DNA from 2 places in the Paenibacillus sp. FSL H8-0168 genome. Region 2 is predicted to be linked to the other one. Evidence: riboswitches for the same ligand, from Rfam matches in the RefSeq annotation. Region 2 holds a riboswitch; the other holds the start of a gene.

What was found. Region 2 has a riboswitch for cobalamin ahead of metE (5-methyltetrahydropteroyltriglutamate--homocysteine S-methyltransferase). Riboswitches for the same ligand answer to the same signal wherever they lie in the genome.
Region 1: it holds a riboswitch for cobalamin, as region 2 does, so the genes downstream of both, MHI21_RS24865 (ABC transporter substrate-binding protein) here and metE (5-methyltetrahydropteroyltriglutamate--homocysteine S-methyltransferase) in region 2, are expected to answer to the same signal.

What each region holds. Positions count from the first base shown of each region.
Region 1 covers NZ_CP151948.1:5,610,668-5,618,912, forward strand. Annotated here, with positions in the region: gene nikA (nickel ABC transporter substrate-binding protein) at 1-600, opposite strand, end outside; gene MHI21_RS24845 (dipeptide/oligopeptide/nickel ABC transporter ATP-binding protein) at 743-1,519, opposite strand; gene MHI21_RS24850 (ATP-binding cassette domain-containing protein) at 1,516-2,433, opposite strand; gene nikC (nickel transporter permease) at 2,433-3,248, opposite strand; gene nikB (nickel ABC transporter permease) at 3,263-4,192, opposite strand; gene MHI21_RS24865 (ABC transporter substrate-binding protein) at 4,208-5,788, opposite strand; cobalamin riboswitch at 6,005-6,209, opposite strand; gene MHI21_RS24870 (nucleobase:cation symporter-2 family protein) at 6,963-8,245, opposite strand, start outside.
Region 2 covers NZ_CP151948.1:5,412,036-5,420,280, reverse strand. Annotated here, with positions in the region: gene MHI21_RS23990 (3-ketoacyl-ACP reductase) at 1-506, opposite strand, end outside; gene MHI21_RS23985 (DUF4097 family beta strand repeat-containing protein) at 627-1,478, opposite strand; gene MHI21_RS23980 (DUF1700 domain-containing protein) at 1,483-2,034, opposite strand; gene MHI21_RS23975 (PadR family transcriptional regulator) at 2,027-2,356, opposite strand; gene MHI21_RS23970 (hypothetical protein) at 2,739-3,272, shown strand; gene metE (5-methyltetrahydropteroyltriglutamate--homocysteine S-methyltransferase) at 3,361-5,679, opposite strand; cobalamin riboswitch at 5,839-6,035, opposite strand; gene nrdG (anaerobic ribonucleoside-triphosphate reductase activating protein) at 6,219-6,716, opposite strand; gene MHI21_RS23955 (anaerobic ribonucleoside triphosphate reductase) at 6,713-8,245, opposite strand, start outside.

The DNA of each region.
Region 1 (8,245 bases), 200 kb from region 2:
AGGTTTCTTGATTCCTTTGGACGTATCTCCATCATCCGGGAACCCGGCTTCACCCAGAAAACGGAACGGGCGAACGACAGACAAATCCTGAAGCACTGGATAGTATGGCTCTTTGAGCGTCATTCGGAAGGTGCTGTCATCTACAGCTTCAGTTTTGTCGAGAACGCCTACTATACCAAGCCAACTATGCGTTTTCTCATTTTTCATAATAGCGTCAAAGTTCTTTTTGACAATGGCTGCATTAAATAGCGTTCCATCCGAAAATTTCACGCCTTTGCGCAGCTTAAACGTATATATCTTGCCGTCCTTGGAAATGGTCCAGGATTCAGCCAAAGCAGGCTCCAGCTTGCCTCCTTGCTTATAGCTGACTAACGGCTCATAAACCATGGATTGTGCAAAAAGTTGGGAAGGATTGTATACGTGAGGATTCATCGTACCAATGTCACGCGGCCACGATAGCGTGATCGACTTTTCATTGGCAGCTCCCTCAGTAGAGGTGGATGCAGGTGTGTTCTCCTGCTTCGCGCAGCCCAAAACAACGGATAATAAGAGGAGCGCCACCAACATAAGGGTGGCAGTCTTGCGGTGTCGAACGGACATCAATGTATTTCCCCTTTTCTATATATGTGATAATGATTATCATAATCATATTTAGAATAGGTACCACGTGCTATTTTGTCAACAACATTCGACAAGCCATCCTCTTATTTATTTTAAATTTGTAGAATATTAAATTTATGGCTTAATTCGCCAACGTCTGAAACAGAGCACGTGTGTACTCATGCTGTAACAAGTCTTCATCCCATTCCTTAAATATTTCCACGATCTCCCCCTGAACCATGACGGCAACGCGGTCACAAAACTGACGAGTAGATTGGAGATCGTGAGTGATGAATAGGTAGGACAACTCACGTTCCTGCTGCATTCTCTTAAGCATGCCCAGCACGGAAAGCTGCGTTGTCGTATCCAGATTGGAGATCGATTCATCGAACAAGATAATATCGGGCTCCACCGCCAACGCTCGGGCAATACATACCCGCTGTTTTTGCCCGCCACTCAGCTGTGCTGGGTATTTTTCCAGACTGTCAGCCTCCAATCCTACCGATTCCAATAGGGACAGACAAATATCCAGCGCCTGCGCTTTTCGCTCAGGAAAATAGTTGTGGATCGGCTCCTCCAAAATATCTCGTATGGTCATGCGAGGATGGAGCGAGGAAGACGAATCCTGTGCGACCAGTTGGATTCGTTTGTACAGATGGATATCCTTCATCCTTCCGGTGTGAATGGGCTGGTCATCCAGCCAAATCTCTCCTGAGGTCAACGACTCCAGCCCTAGAATACATTGTGCCAGCGTGCTTTTGCCACTTCCACTTTCTCCAACCAGTCCGAGACATTCCCCCTGTTGTAACTCCAGACTCACCTTTTTCACGGCCTGCTCGCTATCTTGCGTGCTGAACCAACCTTTTCTCCGTTTGCGGATAGGGTATGCTTTGGTCACATTCTTCAATTCCAGCATCACTGGTGCATCCTTCCTTCCGGGCTCATCTCCAACACTCGATCTGCTATGCGGCTCATCCCCTGGCGATCATGTGAAATCAACAATATGGTGAGATCAAAGTCTTCTCTCAATTGTTGCAACAATACCAGAACCTTATCGCGGTTGATAACATCCAACGCCGTAGTAGGCTCATCGGCAATAAAGAGGCTTGGACCGGAGCTTAACATTGCAGCCAGCAGCACCCTTTGACACATGCCTCCGCTTAGTTCAAAAGGATATGACGACAAAATATGCTCAGGATTTGCAAACCCAACCTTGCGGAGCAGAGAGCGCAAATAGGCCTCCCGCACTGGAGTAGCGCCTCCTCTGGCTATCTCCGTGGCACGGCTCAGCATCTGCCGCATCCGTGGCAGCACACCCAGCGGGTGGACTTGCTGCGGTGCAGTGTGGGATGGGTCAGCATCAGCGTGCCCCGGCTCCAACTGGTCGTGCGGCATCCGACGCCGCCCGTGCAGTCTAAGCGTATCCGTCAGCTGGGCGCGGACGGTCCGGATCGGATTCAACCCGCTCAGCGATTGTTGAATGAGCAGGGCAATATCCTCTCGGCGCAGCCTTTGCCAGCGCCGTTCCTGGAACGGGAGAATGTCTTCCCCGTTATAGTAGATACGCCCTTGCGTAACACCGATACCTGACTCCAGCATCCCTGCGATTGCGTGTGCGGTCAGGCTCTTGCCGCATCCGCTCGGTCCGGTCAGGGCCACAATCTCCCCTGAATATATGGAAAAGCTCACATCACGCAGCAGTGGTTTGCTCCTGCTTCCGCTTGCTCCTACGCCTGTACGGCAGATTTCCAAATGTTCCACGTGTAACAACGGTTTTCGCTCTGCCACTTGCTCTATCGTATCCTTGCACCCAAGGGCTGTTTGATCCTCCACTATTTGGCCGCCCCCTTTTCCGAAAAGCGGTCGCCCAAAAGCTGGCAGGCAAGTACGAACAGCATAATCGCCAAGCCCGGGAAAATCATGACATGCGGAGCCACCTGAAAATACGAGGTTGCATCATGCAGCATCACGCCCCACTCTGGCTTGGGCGGCTGTACACCCAGTCCAAGAAAGGACAGCCCAGCGATCATCAGCACCACGCGTCCGATATCCCATACCGCATAAACCAACAACTGCGGCAACGCTTGTGGCAATACATAACGTCTCAGTATACGTACGTGTGAATTGCCGGATAAACGGGCATATCGAACGTAGTCCTCCTGACAGGCTTTTTGAACCAGACTACGGATATACCGGACATAGCCCGCCCACCGTACCGCAATAATCGCAAGGGTCATGTTAACAAAACCTGGACCCAAAATGCCCACAATCGCCACCGTTAAAATAATATCTGGAAAAGCCAATACGCCATCGATTCCCCGCATGATCACCTGATCTACACGTCCGCGCACATAACCAATGAGCAACCCTATAGGCAGACTGAAGCACAGCGTAGCTACAGTAATTGCACATGCGATTAGCACGCTCGTCCGAATCCCGTAAATTAGCCGGGATAGCACATCCCGGCCCAGATGATCCGTACCGAAAGGATATTTCCGGCTGGGTGGTGCCAGACGGTTCAAAAGGTCCACTTGAAGAGGATCATGAGGAGCGACCCATGGAGCCAATAACCCAAGCAGCACGATCAGGCCAAACAGTACGCCTCCTACCAGCAGGCTCCCTTGAAAGGAAAGCCGTATCTTTTTCATTTTCAGCTTCCCCCTTAACGCAAACGCAGCCTCGGATCTATCGCCGTCTGGACCACATCCACCAAACACTGAACTCCTACAATTAAAAATACGGCGAAAATAACATACCCCTGAATCACCGGATAATCTCGCTGTGTAATTGCATCTATAAAATACTTGCCCAACCCCGGCCATGAAAAAATGGTCTCTACGATGACATTACCTGCCAGCATAAATGATAGATTGGTACCTAGCAGTGTAATTATAGGCAGAACCGCATGCTTAAATATCTCAAAAAACAGGATATGCATACGGGAAAAGCCTCGAGCCTTCGCTGCTTTCACAAAATTCCGGTCACCCAGCTCCAGCATTTGAGCACGTAGTACACGGGCTTGCACAGCTCCCAAACCTGCGCCAAGAGTCAGCGCTGGGAGCACTAAATGTGTCCAATCCTCCCTTCCCATGGATGGGAGCCAGCCCAAGCGAACGGAGAATAGATAGATCAACAGAAACCCAAGCCAAAAAGAGGGGATCGACGATCCCAGCAGGGCAAACAGCCTGCCCAGGCGATCCAGTGGACCGCTGATTTTTAGCGAGGCAGCCAGCCCCAACCCCAGCGTAAGCACCGTCATGACGGCAAAGCCCGCAGCAGCTAGCTCTACAGTAGCAGGCAGTCTGTTCCACAGTTCGGCTAGCACGGATTCCTTGGATACATACGAGGTGCCCCAATGCCCTGTGAACACATCCCGCAGCCAGTTCACATATTGAACATGAAACGGTTCGTTTAAGCCCAGTTCCTGCCGTAGCGTCGTCAACGCTTCCTCAGAGGCAGGGACATTATGCGCGGTGAGCAAAATGGTAGCAGGGTCTCCAGGAGCCAGGCGCATCAGTACAAAAGTCAGCGTGGATACAACGAATACAATGATGAGCAGCTGCGCCACACGTTCCAGTATAAAACGAATCATAGGATACGCCGCTCGTTATTCCGCAATATCGGATTGCGCTGTAATGTAGTAATACTCGATCGGATGGGGTGTAAAACCCTCTACCCCTTTTTTCACACCAAACACATTGTCAGGATGCACAATGAACGACTGTGGCAAATCCGTATTGATGATATCCAGCGCTTGTAGTGTCACGGCATTACGCTGCGCTGTATCCTTCGCCAGCTTCAAGCTGTTAAGAATACTCTCTAGCGGTTTGGAACTATAACGGCTTACATTGGCTTCGCTTTTCGAAGAATAAAACATGTCCATAAAATATTGCGGCTCTCCTGTATGAGCAGTAAGCATACTGTACATAGCAAAATCCCAATCGTTTTTGGTCAACGCCTCGTCGATATTTTCCACCTTGCGAATCTTGACCTGGATTCCCTCTTTTAGCAATTGGCTTTGGATGACCTCAGCCATAACAGAGAGTTCCGGACGCTGAGGAAAAGTCAGCAGCGTAACCTCGAACGGCTTGCCTTGCTTAGTCCATGTCCCTTGGGCGTCCTTCTGCCAGCCATCCTTCGTTAACAGCTGATCCGCCGTTCCGTCCAGCGCTTTACGCTCAACTTTACCGAAGGGAAGAATGCTCGGGAACGGACTGCTTGCTTCCGTACCGAAGCCCCTCATGACGGCGCTCACAATCGATGTGCGTGGAATCAGGCTGTCCACCACCTTACGGTTCGCCGCATCCTTGAATACTGGGGATTCCATATTGTACACGAGCATATGGGTGCGCAAGGAGGGAGCCGACAGCACTTGTAGCTTGTCGTTCTTTTTCAGTACCTCTGCGTTATCAACTGGAATATCCGTCGCTACGTCCACCTCGCCGGATTGCAGCGCCATCAGGCGCGAATTCCCGTCCGTAATGAACTTCATTGTCGCCTCAGCCAATCGGGCCTTCTCGCCCCAGTATCCGTCATAACGCTCTACGACCAAGGATTGGTCCTTGCTGAACGCTTTAATTTTAAAGGCGCCTGTCATCGCTGGGTAACTCTGCTCATCTTTCATCGATGCCACATCCAGTACAATCGTCGATGGATCAGCTAGATTGGACACCAACGCCGCATTCGGCTGGTTTGTCGTGATCTTTAAGGCCAGCGGGCCGCTTACATCAATGGACTTCACATTCAGTAAATCCTTCGCCAGATGGCTTTTCTCGATAGAGCGTAGCAAAGATGCTTTTACACTTGCTGCATCCATACTCTTTCCATTATGAAAAGTGACTTTATCCTTCAAGCTGAACGTCCAAACTGTAGGACTATCCTGCTTCCACTCCTTTGCCAGCCAAGCCACAGGCTCCAGCTTTTCATTCAAACGTACCAGTGTCTCACCTGCACCGGATCGCATCACATCCCAGCTATTATCTCCGTGCGGGTCAACACCTGACGGTTTCCATGTATACGCCATTACCAGCTTTTTACCTGTCGCTGTTTGTTGTGCTGACGCGTTCTCATCTTTGCCGGAGCTATTCGACGTCTTATTGCTAGTACATCCCGAAAGAGCCATAACTGCCAGTAACAGCATCACCCCTGTACATATCAACCATGAGCGCCTGCTATGATTGCTAATCATTCGATGAATCCCCCTCTATCTTGTAAAATCATATAAACCTAATGCAAAACGCGAAAAAAGCATTCCGGACCACTTGATCAGCAGTCAGAAATGCTTTCATTATAAAATGTCAAAACACACCTCGAAGCCAACTCCAAAAACATAGAAGGGATCAGATCGGTTTCAGACATTCCGTATGCAGCACGCCTAACCACCTCCCCAGCATCCCGTGGGTCTGACAGTGATGTCAAAACAGGCAGGTCTCCTGACTCCAGGCGTATCTTTCAGGCCTTCCCGGTTCTTCACAGTTCCAGTGGCTGTTCTGAAAGCTCCAGCAGTATCCTGCTGATGCCTGTATACAGTGGCGGGCCCGTGTCGGAATCAACCGAACTTCCCTTTTAAGTGAACACGCTCAACAACTATCCACATGGTCTTAACAAAACCCCGTACATAGAGTCGTCCGGCTCACACCTGTTTTCTTCCTTTATTTCTTTCCATTACGATCTTATTTTGTTGTCACGGGCTTGTCAATAAATGCTGCACAATAGTTTAAATTTGAACGATAAGGAAGAAACAAGACATAACCTTCAATTGCGTGCACGCAATTGAAGTGTTAAAATTAGGTATAGAGTAAACCACCGTGTCCGTATACTAAAAAGAGCCTTCGCCGCGCCAACGGCAAAGACTCTTAGGACTTGAAAGGCTGTGGATCACCACCACGGCGCGCTGCACAACTAAATGTTAATGCAAACGAAACCCACCGTTAGGCGCCTAACCTAATTACGCGGTGGGTTTTCGCTTGTTCCGAAATTTCCGACGTAGCCAGCGATAAAGTTTACGAATACTAAACACCAGGCTTAGTAAAGTAACCATCCAACGCAACACACCGTAGCACGACACAAGGTTGACCATCGGCTTCACCCCCTTTCGGGAAGCTGCACCGTGGTCCGAAAACATCCACCACTATTCAAAATCCATAATTTAGATTATATCATGCCTCTTCCTACCACTCTAGCAAATTCTTCTAGCGTATAAACTGGAAAACACACCAAATTAGAGCTACCCATTTCATCCCGCAGCTTCATCTATATGTCCCCAGACGGCAAGGGTATCTACTATCTGGATAACCCCATGCCAAAAAGCCGGAAAAGAGGCATACGTCCTCTCTCCGGCTATCTTTATTTATTCCTAATCATCAAACCTTCTGTGGAACCTCCTGAACCGTCACGCTTTTGACCGATTCGCCCTGTTTTCTCGTCAAAACGATGTTCAAGACAATCGCTGTAATCGAGCCCGAAACGATACCATTTTGCAGCAGCATTTTAGCAAAGCTCGGCAGCTGGTCGAACATTTGTGGCAGAACGGCAGAGCCTAGGCCCACGGCAATACTGCATGCTGCGATCAGCAGATTGCTTTCCTTCCGCAGATCCACTTCTGACAAAATAGACATGCCTGATGCAGCGACCGAGCCAAACATGACGATCATCGCCCCGCCCAGCACAGCGTTAGGAATCACTGTCGTTAAGGCAGCCAGCTTAGGCAGCAAACCGAGAACAACCATGATCCCGCCCGCAGCAAAAATAACGTTCCGCGATTTGACGCGTGTGAGTGAGATCAGACCCACATTTTGCGAGAAAGCTGTATAAGGAAACGCATTAAAAATCCCCCCGAGCATAATCGCAAGTCCTTCGGAACGCAGACCATTGACGATCTGCTTCTGCTCCACCTTCTGATCAATCGCCTTGCCTACTGCCAGATACACGCCTGTAGACTCAACCATACTGACAATATTGACGATAATCATCGTACAAACTGCCATCATGCTAAACTCTGGCTTACCAAAATAAAACGGCTGCGCAACACTCACCCATGAGGCCTCCGCCACAGGGGCAAAATGCACCATTCCCATTGCATAAGCAACCACCGTACCCGCGAACAGACCAATAAGCACGGAAATCGAGCGCAAGAAGCCTTTTGCCAACCGATTCACAAGCAGGATAACCAGTAGTGTAACTAACGCCAACAGCAAATTCCGTGGCTGTCCAAAGTCCGAACTGCCCTGGCCCCCTGCTACATTGTTCATCGCCACCGGAATAAGAGATAGACCGATAATCGTAACGACCGAACCCGTAACGACCGTCGGGAAAAAGCGTAGCAGCTTGCCATACAACGGTGCCGCTAATACCACAAATATACCGGACAAAATGATAGCACCGTACGCTGTCGCTAAATTTGAGGTCGAAGCAATCGCGATAATGGGCCCTACTGCCGTAAATGTACAGCCTAAAATGACAGGCAGTCTACTACCGAAAAAGCGTGTCCCCATAATCTGTAATAACGTAGCAATCCCGCAAGTGAACAGATCGGCAGCCACCAAATAAGCCATCTGGGCTGGTGTCAGGTGCAATGCTCCCCCTACAATTAGAGGTACAGCAATTGCTCCAGCGTACATCGCCATGACATGCTGGAAGCCCAGCG
Region 2 (8,245 bases):
AGTGCTTCCGTGAAGCCCATCAAAGCAAATTTGGATGCGCAATATGCCGAGCCTGTTGCAAAACCTCGTTCTCCTGCCGTCGAGGAGATATTAATAATGTTTCCGCTCTTTTGTGCCAGCATGCTTGGAAGAGCAGCATGTGTAACATAATAGGTTCCCATCAGGTTTACGCGAATAATACGTTCCCACTCTTCGGGGTCCATATCTGCGACTGTGCCAAAGGTAGCAATGCCTGCATTATTGATCAAAATATCGACAGCGCCCAATTCGTGTTCCAGTGAAGCTACAGCGGCAGCGGCCTGTGCACGATCCGATATATCTGCAACAGCACTCACCACTTTCACACCGTATGTACTCCCCAGCGAATCCTGCAGCTTTTGCAGGTCAGTCAATGTTCGTGAGATTAATCCCAGGTTAACGCCTTCCTTGGCTAAAGTTTCGGCAATTGCTTTACCGATTCCTTTGCTGGCTCCTGTAATAATGGCTGTTTTATTCTTAAGTTCCATCCAGTCTCCTCCTTTTCACTCCATAACGTGGTTGTGCATGTGAGCACATGGTTACATTATACAAGGTTAAACTCATTGAACCAAACTTCGCCTCTGATGAGGTATTCATCTAGAGGTCTCCTATTTGGAAATATTAATATCCCCTGAGGTGGTTTCTACCTTTATCACGTTCACACTACCGGGAACAGATTCGGGAGTATCTATACTCCCAGAGTCAGAGTGGACATTATAAACACCTTTAAAATCGGGAGCTTGTTTAATCTTCACGTCACCAGAATCAGCATTCACTTCCAAGTTGGCTACGGCACGTTGCGTAATATTTGTCTCCCCTGAGGTTAGGGAAATAAGGCCATTACCGCTATAATCGCGAATGGTAACATCGCCTGAAGTAAGCTTCAACTCCATATCTGATGCAAGCTGACTGGCTGTAAAATTGCCGGATGTTAAATTTGCGATCAGGTGGGTACTTTGGAGGTTTGTAATCTCGGCAGTGCCTGAAGTAGCAGTGATGGAAGTATTCTGCACGGAGGCATCTTGAAGTTTTACATTCCCTGAATGTGCATCTACCTGTAGGTCAGTTAGTGTTTCGCCGGAGGGCATCTCTACGGTAATCGTTTGATCCACATCAGGGGTGATCGAAAGGAATGACAAGGAAGCGGCCGGCTCCGATTGAATCGTAAGCTTACCGTTCTCAATTCGGGCATTATGAATTTGGTCGGCTACCTTTGTCTGAACTTCTCCACTAATGCGTATCGTACCTTGGTCGCCAGAGCCAGGAGTAAACAAAATAGAGACATCATCAGAACTGTCCACTTTCAGCTTCTGTAGCTGACCACGTGTGAACGTCCATTTTTTATTAATTGCAGTTGTTTCCTTCATGACTTGTTGACTCCATGGGGCACCGTAAGCCACCATTCCGGCTGCACCGATCACAATGCACAGACCTGCTGCAATAAACCACTTTTTATTCATGTTGTTAGTAAGCTCCCCTCAGGGTAGTCTGATTCCATTTCCAGTATCGTACTGTGCCTTTGACCATAAGGAGTAAGAGATAACGTACTCCAGGCAGCAGCAATAGACCTATACCCGTCAACGTGATAGAGAAAAAGAATTTGGCCGGGTAAAAGGTGCTGTTTAGCGCATAATCAGTAACGGCGAGAAGGGGGGCTGCAATGAAGCTGACCGCTACCACGGTCAATGAAACCCATACTACCCATAGGGTAGCGATAATCGGGATGGAGATCAGCAAGTTGAGAAACAGCAGCCCTAAGAAAGTAAAAAGATTGCGTGCGAAGCTTCCCTGGCGAGGCGGAGGAGAAGCGTTCCAGGCTGCATTGGGATCATCCAACGCTTCTCGGGCAATATCCTCTGGGTTACCCAGCTCATGGGCAATCTCACTTTCGCTTTTTCCATTGACCAACCCGTAGTCAAAATGCTGGCTCAAATCACTAAGCAGCTCATTGCGTACCTCTGCAGGGAGAGGAGAAAGACGCTGCTCCACCTCTGTAAGAAACTGTTTTCTATTCATCGGAATTTCCTTCCTCCAGTAGGCTTGCGACATGATGGACAAAATCATTCCATTCCCGCGTAAGTATTTTTGTATAATGGCTTCCAGTATCAGTCAGCCGATAATATTTGCGGGGAGGCCCCTCGGTCGATTCCTGTAAATACGTTGTGCAGTATCCTTCTGATACCAGACGGCGAAGCAGTGGATATAGGGCTCCCTCAGCTACTTCAATATGACGGGAGACGGCTTGAGCCAACTCGTAGCCATAACGGTCTCTGCGTCCAATTAGAACTAGAACGCACAGTTCCAGTACCCCTTTTTTGAATTGGATGTTCACATTCACGAGCGGTGCTCCCTTCCTGGATGTTATCAATGATCATAGGTGTCGTTCGGAATAAGGGGAAGAAACGTGTGTTTGTGCATAATTTATCACGGGTACTAATTATAGAACAGTAGTCAGGTATAATTTAACATCATGTACTGATTAATGCAAGGTACTAAATTTTTAATAATAAAATATTTGTGCCGAAATGGGCAGATTTTCTTTCTTGAAGGCTTTATTGAATAGCGAATGTTGTAGAAAAAAGTATTTTTATTTGGAAATTCCTCGAAATATGGCTGTAAGCTCAAATAGGATGCTACTTTAATTTCATTCATTAAAATGATAGATTGTAAAGTATTCAATAGGGTTAAAGATTACTTTTTATGAAGAGGTGGGTAAAAGGATGGACTGGAAACACTGGTATATGGAACTGGAACAGGATGATGAGTCTTGGGATGTATCTGAGGAGATTGTTCTGCGTGGTGTAGTACATGTTAATTTTTGCGGGCAGCCCTCGGAAGTAGAAGTCGAATTTATCGTGGGAGCCGACTCCGAAGAACAGGCACAGACTATAGAAGAACCTACACAGTTGCAAAAAAAGACATGGGAGCAGTATATGGAATATTCGTCAGCTATTCATCCTCAAGTATTGGAGTCCATACACCATCATTATGCTGGCATAGTGGAAAAGTACCGTAATGCTTACAGTACATGGGGAGAGGACCCAGATGAATATGCGCCTTATGTGGAGCGGCCGGAACAATTGTTGGATCGAATACAGCTTATGTCTATACTGATTTCCGACTCATCGGCAAAGGATGAACTGTATTTGAATTTTAGTTGCTCCTGGGATCGGGAACATGGCTTAGGCGTACATATGAAGCAGATGAAAATGGAGCATATTCAAGGCGTATATACATTATATGATCTAGAATAAATCCCCCTTCCTGGCTTTTAGCAATAAGGGCCGGAAAGGGGAATACGATAAGCGAAAATGATGGCGCGATTGGATACGATAAAAAAAATTAATTGGATACAGCCAATGCAGCCCGGGCTGCTTGAGCCGCTTGTACCATTTGCCGCAAGGCGGCGACAGATTCCTCCTTGGTGCGGGTTTTCAGACCACAGTCCGGATTAACCCAGAACAAATCTGATGGCAGTACGCGCAGGGCACGCTGGATCATGCTTAGCATTTCAGATACATCGGGGATGCGCGGGCTGTGGATATCGTACACGCCCAGACCGATGCCTTTGTCGTATACCTGCTCTTCAAAGCTGACAATCAGTTCTCCGTGGCTTCGCGAGGTTTCAATAGATATAACGTCGGCATCCATATCGGAGATGGACTGAATCATATGCTGAAATTCGGAATAGCACATATGCGTATGGATTTGGGTCGCTGGCTCAACGGTGGCCGTGGTCACAAGGAAGGCTTGAACCGCCCAATCCAGATAGGCTTGCTGCTGTTCTTTTTTCAGCGGAAGCCCTTCACGAATTGCAGGCTCATCGACTTGAATCATGCGTATGCCCGCTTGTTCCAGTGCCTCTACCTCTGCCCGTAATGCCAGAGCCAATTGCAAAGCAACTTGACTACGAGGAATATCATTACGTTCGAAAGACCAGTTCAAAATGGTCACAGGACCTGTAAGCATTCCCTTAACAGGCTTGGAGGTTAACGATTGGGCGAATGCCGTTTCTTCCACGGTCATGGGCTGATCGAAGGAAACGTCTCCGTATATAATCGGCGGTTTGACACAGCGGGAGCCGTAGGACTGCACCCATCCGTTTTGCGTAAAAGCAAAGCCGTTCAGCTTTTCGCCAAAAAATTCAACCATGTCGGTCCGCTCAAATTCCCCATGTACAAGCACGTCAATGCCAATGTCCTCCTGAATATCAATCCATTCCTTAATTTGCTGTTGGATGAACGTTCGGTATTGCTCGGCAGACCATTCTCCTTTGCGATAGTGCAGGCGGGCCTTGCGGATCTCGGCGGTTTGCGGGAAGCTACCAATGGTCGTCGTAGGCAGTGGAGGCAACTTCAGCTTATTTTGCTGAATCTCACGACGCTCGGCGAAAGGAACGCTGCGTGATAGAGGCTCTTTGGCCAACAGGTCGGCCAGATCGGCAGTTGTCTGTACACGTGCCGCTGAACTGTTGAAACGGGCTACCGCATCTGCACTTTGTCCAAGCTTGGTGAGTGCGGATGGATCGTGTTTGCCAAGTGCAGCCGTCAGAATGGCGATTTCCTCTAGCTTTTCATCAGCAAAGGCCAGCGCTTGCACCAGCTCCTTGTCCAGCTTGTGCTCTGCCTCCAGGCTGACTGGCACATGTAGCAGACTGCATGATGGCTGTACGATAAGCTGCTCGGCAGTGGTCTGTTCTGCTAACTGACCCAGCAGAGCTGCTACAGCGTTCAGGTCGCTGCGCCATATATTGCGTCCGTCAATGACACCAGCGCCCAGCGTTTTTCCTTTAGGGAAGCCATGCTGCAATATATGCTGAAGATTTTCGCCATCATCATACACAAAATCAAGACCCAGCCCCTGTACCGGAAGTGCGGACAGACGCTCATAATGATCTAGGCTGCCAAAGTAGGTTTGCAGCATTATATTTAAGGAGGGCGCAGCTTGGGTCAAAGCTTCATAGACTTCCTGAATAATGTCCAGATCCTCTACTGGGAATGAGGTGGTCAGGACAGGTTCATCGATTTGGACCCACTGAACACCTTCTGCTGCTAGTTCAGACAGGACACGGGTGTATAAAGGCAGGAAGGTTCTTATAATAGAGGCAAGCTCCTTACGATCATAGCCTTTGGAAAGGGTAACGAATGAATAGGGGCCGATGAGGACCGGTTTCCCATCAATGCCTAGTTCCTGTTTTGCTTCACGATAAGCCTGTAAGGGTTTATTTTCAGTGAATACCGGGACTGCATTTGCCAATTCGGGAACGATGTAGTGATAATTGGTATTCATCCATTTGGTCATTTCACTGGCGGTTGCTCCCTTCTGACCGCGAGCGATCCCGAAATACACGGACAGAGGAACCGGACCCGCGGGACGATAGTTGAACCGTTCGGGAACCAGACCGAACATCACAGATATATCCAGCATGTGATCGTAATAGGAGAAGTCTCCGACAGGAATGCGATCAATCCCCTTGTCGCGCTGCTTGCTCAGATGCTCCAACCGTAATCTTTTCATCTCCGTCTGCAGTTCGCTTTCGTTAATGCTGCCGTTCCAGAAGCGTTCCAGTGCTTTCTTCCATTCCCGATTTTCGCCGATACGCGGATATCCCAGATTACTGCTAATTAAGCCGGACAATTCAGGCCGTTCGATAATGGACATGTACTTTCCTCCTAGCGGGTAGCTGTTTTATTTTTACGTACCAAAAAAGGCATTCTTCCCCCCAAGATTAAAAATAAGTAGGGGAAAGAATGCCTCCGTGATTAAAAAATCAAAAATACGGCGACTGCTCTTAACACCTCCCTATCTTCCGTAGGTACTTGCGATGTTGTTAAAATAGGCAGGTCTCCTGACTTACGGATCATGACGCTCAGCATTCCTTCCCAGTCTGTGGACCAGTGGATATATGAACAGCTGAAAGTTCCCCGTTTACAGTGGCGGGACCGTGCCGGATTTGCACCGGCTTCCCTTTTAAGCCTGATCTGAATAGAACAGACACCTATCTCCAAGCTATGCGGTTAAGGTATGACGAATAATTATGCACTCGTATACTTGTTCACCATCATAAGTGAAACTTACAGGATGCGCAATAGAAACTCCAATGGAATCTGTTAGCTATATGAAAAAAAGACAAGCCTTACCCATGATGGGGGCTTGTCTTAGATTAGATATAGCATTTTGCTTGCTGGGTAAGCATCGCCTTATGTCAATGAAACGGTATAACCTGCCTGAATGCTGGCTTTTACATCTACCAGACGCTGGTTGCGACTGCCCCGGAAGGGAAGGGTCAGGTCCTTTTGCTGTTCTACAAAACGACCATCCACAATCACATCGCACAAAAGCGCCAGTTCCTGTCGCTCCTGATCTGTGAGTAGATCTTCATAGACAAAGCCAGTGTAAGCCCACACGGTTCGGTCGGGACAGGCCTCGCGGAAGTCACGCACAAATTGCGAGCATTCTGCTGCTGAGAAAAACGGGTCTCCCCCGCAGAGAGTCAGTCCATCCAACAACGGATTTTCCATGATGTCACGAATGACCTCCTGTTGTCGTTGGGGGGTGAATGGCTCGCCTGCACGGAAGCTCCACGACGCTGGATTAAAGCATCCAGGACAGGCATGACGGCAACCGCTAATGAACACAACGGTGCGCAAGCCGTATCCTTCGTTCAGAGATTCCGGAATGTAGCCACACAAATTCACTTATGTTTCACCCGGTCTCGAACTTCTGCCTGTTTTGCAGCATTAAAGCGAACGGTATAATCTCCTGTCAGATATCCGGTTACCCGACGTAAGCGCTGAAAGTGTGTGTGCTCCTCATCTGTGCCACATTGGGGGCAGCTTGTCCCGATAATCCCTTCATAACCACATTCCGTACAACGATCCACCGGATGGTTGATGGAGAAATAGCCGATGTTCTGATGCAGCGCGTACTGAACAATTTTAAGAAACGCATCCGGGTTATTCCGCGCATTACCGTCCAGCTCGATGTATGAAATCGCACCAGCGTTGCATAGGTTATGGAACGGAGCTTCCAAGCTGATTTTACGAGCAGCCGGGAGCGTGTAATACACGGGAATATGAAAAGAATTCGTGTAATATTCTCGATCATTTACCTCAGGAATAATCCCGAAATCACGTTGATCCAGCAATGTGAACTTGCCCGACAGACCTTCGGCAGGCGTAGCAAATAATGTAATATTTAGATTGTGATATTCACTCATTCGATCGCAATACACGCGCATGGAAGTGATGATTCGCTGTGCCTCGCGGTATACGAAATCATCCTCTCCGTGGTGTTTCCCGTATAGTGCCTTCATGCACTCAGCCAGCCCGATGAACCCGATCGAAAGCGTACCGTGTTTTAGTACGCTTCCCACCTTATCATCTGGCGCCAGTTGTTCTCCACCTTCCCATACCCCTTCGCGCATCATAAAGTCCGAAGCTTTGGCCGGCTGGTTGGTCTGGATTTGATAGCGATGGATTAGGCCATCTACCGCAATGCGCATAACTTCTTCTAGTCTCGCATCAAAGCGATCACGGTCAGGTGTTAGGCGTTTGCCTGTGCAAATACCATACTCAATGCCAAGTCGCACCAGATTAATGGTATTGAAGGAGAGATTCCCCTTGCCACTCTGCCGGTTTCTACCGAAACGGTCAGAAATGGTGCGGGTACGGCAACCCATTGTCGCTATAATGGTATCTGGATCATCAGCACGGTAAAAAGGCAAGTTAAAGGTAGCATCCACATTCACAAAATTGGGATACATCCGTCTGCTAGAGCATTCTACCGCCCGTAAGAACAAATCATAATTGATGTCGCCTTCTGCCTGGTTGATTCCCTCTTTACATTGGAAAATATGTTGTGGAAAAATAGGAGTTTCCCCGCTGCCCAAGCCGCGAATAGTGGCCTCTAGCAGCGATTGAGTAACAAGCCGTCCCTCAGCAGACGTGCACATTCCGTAATTCAGTGAAGTGAATGGAATCTGTCCCCCCGCCCGACTGCTCATGGTGTTCAGGTTATGAATGAGCGATTCAGCAGCCTGCCGGGTTTCCGTTTCCGTTTCTTCGCGTGCGAATGCGTAGGAACGAGGGCAGACTTCTTGCAAATGGGGATTGGCCATATGTAGTTCGTCGTCAGACAGACTGGATTCTATCTTTTCCTCGAACAACCGGAGTCCCTTGCGCAGATGCTTGCGGAAGGACCGGGCAACGTATGGGGCAAGGTCCCA